Regions from separate parts of the Ventrimonas sp. genome, predicted to be linked through region 3. Evidence: predicted binding sites of a transcription regulator. Region 3 holds the regulator's gene; each other region holds the start of a gene.

Region 1 (2,267 bases), on a different contig from region 3:
ATAACCGCCATCTGCAACCAGGCGCTCTGCCTTTGCAATCGCCTCATCAAAAGTCTGAGCCTTGTACATAGCCAGAACCGGTGAGAGTTTCTCGTGTGCAAACTCCTCACTGATATCTACAGACTCTACCTCACCGATCAGGATCTTGGTATCCTCCGGCACCTCAACACCAGCCATCTTTGCGATCTTATATGCACTCTGACCTACGATCTTTGCATTTAAGGATCCGTTGATAAGAATGGTTTTTCTTACTTTCTCAATCTCATCTGGTTTTAAGAAATAGCAACCGCGGTATACAAACTCTTTTTTCACTGCCTCATAAACCGGTGCAAGAACCGTTACCGACTGCTCAGACGCACAAATCATACCATTATCAAAAGTCTTGGAATGGATGATGGAATTGACTGCCAGCTTGATATCAGCAGTATCATCAATGATTGCCGGGGTATTTCCTGCACCTACTCCCAGTGCCGGTTTTCCAGAAGAATATGCTGCCTTTACCATACCCGGACCACCGGTTGCCAGAATAATATCAGCATCCTTCATTACCGTGTTAGTCAGCTCCAGAGACGGAACATCGATCCATCCGATAATTCCCTCCGGTGCACCAGCTTTTACGGCTGCGTCCAGAACAACTTTCGCTGCTGCAATGGTGCAGGCTTTTGCACGCGGATGTGGGGAAATGATAATAGCATTTCTGGTCTTTAAACAGATCAGGGTTTTAAAAATTGCGGTGGAAGTCGGATTGGTTGTTGGGATAACGGCTGCAACCAGACCGATCGGCTCTGCAATCTTCTTGATACCGTATGCCTTATCTTCTTCGATCACGCCGCAGGTCTTCATATCTTTATATGCATTGTGAATATGCTCTGCTGCGTAGTTGTTCTTGATCACCTTATCCTCTACCACGCCCATACCAGTCTCTTCCACTGCCATCTTTGCCAATGGAATGCGCATCTGATTTGCTGCGATCGCAGCTGCGTGGAAAATCTTATCAACCTGCTCCTGAGTATAGGTTGCAAATACCTTCTGTGCATCACGCATAGCGGCCATCTTTGCTTCCAGTGCCTCTACGCTATCGATGATTTCCGGAACTGCTGTCATCTCTTTCTTTGCCATGTTTTTATCCTCCAACGGTTTTTGAATGGGGTTTATAAACTTTCGTTAATTATATTGATATTTCTTTAACGATGAATTCTGTTAGTATTATACCACTCGTTAAATAGTTGTCAATATATTTATTTTTATTTTTATGATCTTTTTTCCATACATGTATTTGTATACAAAATGCATATTTGAAGACGGAGCTGCAACACTGCTGCAAGCCTCAATTAATACAAAAGCAAAAGACCAGGACCGGATAATAACTCTCATCTCAGTTCTGGTCTTTTGCTTTATACCTCTGGCTTTCTCTCCTTGTAACCAAGAGCCTGCTCCAATGCTTCCTTCTCCTCCGCACCAAGCAAAACCTCTGTTTCACCACGTTCCACATCCTTTAAATACAGATAGCAGCCCTCTCGACTGTGAACTGAATTCAATACAAATCCGGTATTGGTATAATCCAACATGGCCAAAGCAAAACTCAAATTTCCACCCATACCCTTGAATGCATTGTACTTCACAATTCCGATCTTCTGGAATGCGGCACGGCTATTTTTGTTAGCTGTTCGAATAGAATCCTTATTATAGCGGTCCTGGGACTGCAATTCAATAATTGCGTTCATCTGATCCACAATCATGTTTTCCATACTTTCCGCATCTTTTCCACGCATAAAAATATCATATCGGCGGTAAAGCTTTCTCATGTTAATCAGGCACAATATTGTCACAACCATTAAAATCAAGGTAAGAATTGCCGATGCGATCAACAGATACACCGGATCAAAACCCAGATCGTTTAAAATACTTTCTTCCATATTAATGCATTCCTGTCCTTCCGTTTTAGACTATACCGGCTGGATAGATTCGATCAGTTCTACAAGACGCTCCAGCTCAGCCTCGGAGTAATACTCAATTTCAATTTTTCCTTTGGATTTATCTTTACGACTGATGTTAACCTTAGTTCCCATAACCGTTTTCATACGATTTTCCATATCCTGGAATACCAGCTCAACAGCCTCATCTACCTGGGATTTTTTCTTTTCTTTCTTTTCTTTTCCCAACAGTTTTACAGCTTTTTCAACTTCACGGACACTCATTCGTTCCAGTTCAACTTTTTTTGCCAGTTCCAGCTGCTGATATGGATCTGCCACTGCCAGAAGCGCTCT
Region 2 (2,267 bases), on a different contig from region 3:
CAGCTTGGGATCTCCTACAAGCGGATTCCCTATGACGGAGCTTCCAGGGAAGCCATGAAGGAACTGACAGCCTGGGCTAATGCGGCCAATGCGGCGGAACAGCTGAATGGACAGACCTTTGGCTGTATCGGAGGACGCAGCCTTGGAATCAGTACCGGTACGGCAGACCTGGTACAGTGGGAAAATCTGTTTGGCGTTGATATGGAACAGATTGACCAGTTTGAGATTGCTGACCGGGGAAAGACCGTTTCAGAGGCAGAGATTGAGACGTATCTGGCTTATATTGAGCGTTATTACGGACAAGTCCTTTATAATTCGGAAGAACGGTTTACACGGGAACATTTGAAGAAAATGATTTCCAGCTATCTGGCTACAAAAGCGATTATGCGGGATTATGAGTTGGATTTTGTCGGAATCAAGTGTCAGACAGAGCTGAGTAACCGCTACTGCCTGCAGTGTCTGAATGTTCAGATGTTAAATGATCCATATGATGCGGATGGAAATAAATGTCCGGTAGCCTGCAGCTGTGAGGCTGATGCGGATGGTGCACTTTCCATGCAGATCTTAAAACTGATATCGGGTGGAAAGCCTACTGCGCTTCAGGATATTGCACAGGTTACCAGTGACCGGTTTGTTTTTGCAAACTGTGGTGCCATGGCCTCGTATTTTGCCGGACTTTCGGAAAAACCGGAAGAAAATCTTTCCAAGGTGCATCTAATGCCGCATGGCTTTGGCATGGCAGGCGGAGCGGCAACGCAGTTTGTGTGTGAGGAAGGAATTTTTACCTATATGCGTCTCTTCCGTAAAAATGGAAATTATGAGATGGCTTTTTTTACAGGAAAGACGGTAAAAGAACCGCGGGAGAAAATAAAAGAGTATTCGCCATACCGTCCTACGGCTTTTGTGGAGCATCATCTGGATGTGAACGAATTTATGCGCGTATACAGTTCTAACCATGTGCACTGCGTGGAGGGAGATTATACCGTAGAACTTGAGGAATTTTGCCGGCTGAAAGGAATTACGGCACGTCATTTACAATAAGGATAAAACAAAAACACCAGAGCAGCTGCTCTGGTGTTTTCTTCGCTTTGATTCTGGATTCTATGACCTCATCGGGAATCGAACCCGAGTTTACGCCGTGAGAGGGCGTCGTCTTAACCGCTTGACCATGAGGCCAGAATCGAGGCGACAAGATTCGAACTTGCGACCTCTGCGTCCCGAACGCAGCGCTCTACCAAACTGAGCCACGCCTCGAAGCGACTCCAATAATATATCACCATTCTGGAAATAATGCAAGCACTTTTTTGAAAAAAATTGAAAAAAGTTTTTGTATACAAGAAAAAACACGGTTTTACGCTATTTTATGTAATTTTCTTATTGATAAAAATGTGTCAATATGAGAAAATAAACCTATATTATGCGATTTTGGAGGATTGAGTTATGAGAGTTACGATCTGTATCGGAAGTGCATGTCATTTAAAAGGATCAAGAGAAATTATCCAGCGTCTGCAGGAACTGGTAAAGGAACACGGAGTCTCTGATAAGGTAGATTTAAATGGAGCCTTTTGCAGCGGCAACTGTGTGAATGGAGTCTGCGTGACAGTAGACGGAGAGCTTTTCTCCTTAAAGCCGGAAACCACCGATGACTTTTTTGAAAAGGAAATTTTAGGGAGGCTGTAGGTATGGCGATCATTGACTTTAAAGCAACAAAATGCCGTCACTGTTACAAGTGTGTGCGCAACTGCGAAGTCAAGGCCATCATGGTAAAAGACGGGCGTGCGGAGATCATGCCGGAAAACTGTATTCTCTGCGGGCGCTGCCTGCAGATCTGTCCACAGTCAGCCAAAACTCTGGTCAGTGACCTGAGTCTGGTAAAAGGCATGATTGAGGCCGGGGAGAAAGTGGTCATTTCCATTGCGCCATCTTATATGGGACTCTTAAAATACCATACTATCGGGCAGGTGCGCTGTGCGCTGATGCGTCTGGGCTTTACCGATGTTCGTGAAACTGCTGAGGGTGCTGCGCTGGTAACTGCGGAGTATGCGAAGCTTCTTTCGGAAGGAACCAGGGAAAATATCATCAGCACCTGCTGCCCGAGCGTGAACGCTCTGATCGAAAAATATTATCCGAAGCTGATTCCGTATCTGGCTCCGGTGGTTTCGCCCATGATCGCCCACGGACGCATGATCAAACAGCAGATGGGAGCGGATACCAGGGTCGTTTTCCTGGGCCCCTGTATCGCAAAAAAACAGGAGGCGCTGGATCCG
Region 3 (2,267 bases):
TGATCCGGATCATAACAGCTTATGATTGCTTCTGGAAGCTGTGTCTGAAGAACCTGCCGGTTTTCCGGCACAGTCAGGATCTTCACCAGACCGGCGCCGGTACGGTAAGCACCAAGCGCTGAAAAATAAGCCGCTCCGCTCATGCCTCTGCTTCCCGCGATGACCAGAACTTTGCCAAATGTCCCTTTATTCCCATCCGGCTGACGCTTTGGAAGCCAGGACAGATCATCCGGTGTAATCAGCTTTGCATCCCATCCGGCCTTCAGCAGACTGGCCTGAGGGAATCCGATGTCGGCTACCACAAGGTTTCCTGCATAATATTTTCCGGGATAAAGCAGAAGACCGGTTTTTGCAAAGCCAAAGGTCACGGTAATATCGGCCTCCAGGGCAATTCCCATGATTTCACCGGTCGTTCCATGGATCCCGGACGGCGTGTCTACCGCGATCACTCCGGTTCCATACTGCTCCCGCAGAGAAGCCAGCATTTCCAGGACCTTCCGGTATTCCCCGCCAATTTCCCGGCCAAGACCGATCCCAAACACTGCATCAAGAATGATATCACATGGTGCCTCCTGATACTCTGCTGCCGTGCACTGCGCAAGATCCAGATTTCGGGCGATCTGCTTCTGAGTCTTCATCTCTTCTGAATCGTGCTCCGGATTGCCGACAAGCAGGAGACTTACGTTATATCCGCGTCCCTGCAGGATGCGTCCTGCTGCCACTCCGTCCGCGCCATTGTTTCCGGTACCACACACAGCCAGGATCCGGGCTTTTTTCCCCAGATTCCGCTCTTTCGCCATATGCTCTGCGGCCTCCGCCACAGCCAGGGCAGCCCGCTCCATAAGCACCATGGACGGAATGCCGATGTTTTTTATGGTATTCTGGTCAATCGCTTTCATCTGCTGTGCCGTTACTGCGTAATCCATGTTCCGTCTCCTCTCTGATTCCGCTCCCCTGTAAAGGATGGATGGAAACTCAAAAAACCGGCAGGCAGGAGAACTGATCGTATCCCCGCCTGTCGGCTTTTACCTCTGTTTCGCTCTGCCTCTAGGACTCTCTCTGAGCTTTCTTTTCCTCTTCCTCTTTCCGGTCCTGCATGCTGCATACCCGATAAGACAGGCGCATAAGGCTCTCGGAAAGATGAACATTCTCCACCACAACATCGTCCGGAACATTCAGATCCAGATGGGCAAAGTTCCAGATTCCTTTAATTCCCGCATTGACCAGACGGTCAGCCAGCTCCGGAGCTTTTGTTTTCGGAATGGTCAGTGCTGCCATCTGAACATCATTATCTTTGATAAACTGCTCCAGATCATCTACTCCGCGGATCTCAATTCCGCGTACCACAAGCCCGATCAGTCTCGGGTTAATGTCAAACATGCCTTTGATCATAAAACCGCGCTTTTCAAAATTTGCATAATTTGCAATGGCCTGACCAAGATTTCCGGCACCAATAATGATCAGGTTATGCTGGCGGTCGATTCCAAGGATCTTTCCGATCTCTGTATACAGGTATTTTACGTTATAACCATAACCCTGCTGACCGAATCCTCCAAAGTTATTTAAATCCTGACGAATCTGGGAAGCAGTCACCTTCATCCTGGTACTCAGCTCATTGGATGAGATACGCTCTACACCTGATTCCAAAAGCTCTCCGAGATAACGGTAATACCTCGGGAGTCTTGTAATAACTGCTTTGGATATCTCTCTGTTTTCCATGTTGCACATCTCCTATACGTAAACTATTAAAATCTATTATAACCGTTTGCGAAATCTATGTCAATGTTCAAACAATTTCGAAACAAAAAATCAGAAGAAAGTCCTTTACAAGTGTTGAAAGCCTATATTATACTTGATAAGTCTTATAGTAGAAAACGTAACGAAATGGAGTTATCTATGATTTTATCATGCAATCACATCAGCAAAGCCTTCGGCACGGATGAGATTCTGTCCGAAGTATCTTTTCATATAGAAGATCAGGAAAAGGCTGCCATCGTAGGCATCAACGGTGCCGGAAAGTCTACTCTCTTAAAGATCATTGTCGGCGAGCTGTCAGCGGATTCCGGCGAGGTCGTTCTCGCAAAGGGCAAAACCCTCGGCTACCTGGCGCAGCACCAGGATCTGGACAGCAGCCGTACCATCTATGAGGAATTAAAAGAAGTCAAGCAGCCCATCATCGATATGGAACAGCAGATCCGCGAGCTGGAGCTCAATATGCAGAATGCCTCCGGAGAAGCACTGGAACAGATGCTGGCTGCATACAGCCG

Evidence for each region. Region 3 encodes Rex, which represses fermentation and respiration genes when NADH is low (regulators of the CRP and FNR family bind a similar motif). Its sites were predicted from a motif close to ATTGTTAANTANTTAACAAT; they were not measured.
Region 1: a site for Rex is predicted at 1,173-1,192, ahead of adhE (bifunctional acetaldehyde-CoA/alcohol dehydrogenase). Genes of this name have one in related genera too.
Region 2: a site for Rex is predicted at 1,377-1,396, ahead of ACMP1L_RS13375 ((2Fe-2S) ferredoxin domain-containing protein). Genes of this name have one in related genera too.

What each region holds. Positions count from the first base shown of each region.
Region 1 is NZ_DBFCCJ010000012.1:22,611-24,877, forward strand. It holds gene adhE (bifunctional acetaldehyde-CoA/alcohol dehydrogenase) at 1-1,119, opposite strand, end outside; gene ACMP1L_RS01760 (DUF4446 family protein) at 1,395-1,916, opposite strand; gene ACMP1L_RS01765 (ParB/RepB/Spo0J family partition protein) at 1,947-2,267, opposite strand, start outside.
Region 2 is NZ_DBFCCJ010000082.1:39,948-42,214, forward strand. It holds gene ACMP1L_RS13360 (hypothetical protein) at 1-1,041, shown strand, start outside; tRNA gene ACMP1L_RS13365 (tRNA-Glu) at 1,105-1,176, opposite strand; tRNA gene ACMP1L_RS13370 (tRNA-Pro) at 1,181-1,254, opposite strand; gene ACMP1L_RS13375 ((2Fe-2S) ferredoxin domain-containing protein) at 1,441-1,680, shown strand; gene ACMP1L_RS13380 ([Fe-Fe] hydrogenase large subunit C-terminal domain-containing protein) at 1,683-2,267, shown strand, end outside.
Region 3 is NZ_DBFCCJ010000053.1:68,721-70,987, forward strand. It holds gene ACMP1L_RS09030 (NAD(P)H-hydrate dehydratase) at 1-926, opposite strand, end outside; gene ACMP1L_RS09035 (redox-sensing transcriptional repressor Rex) at 1,048-1,719, opposite strand; gene ACMP1L_RS09040 (ABC-F family ATP-binding cassette domain-containing protein) at 1,897-2,267, shown strand, end outside.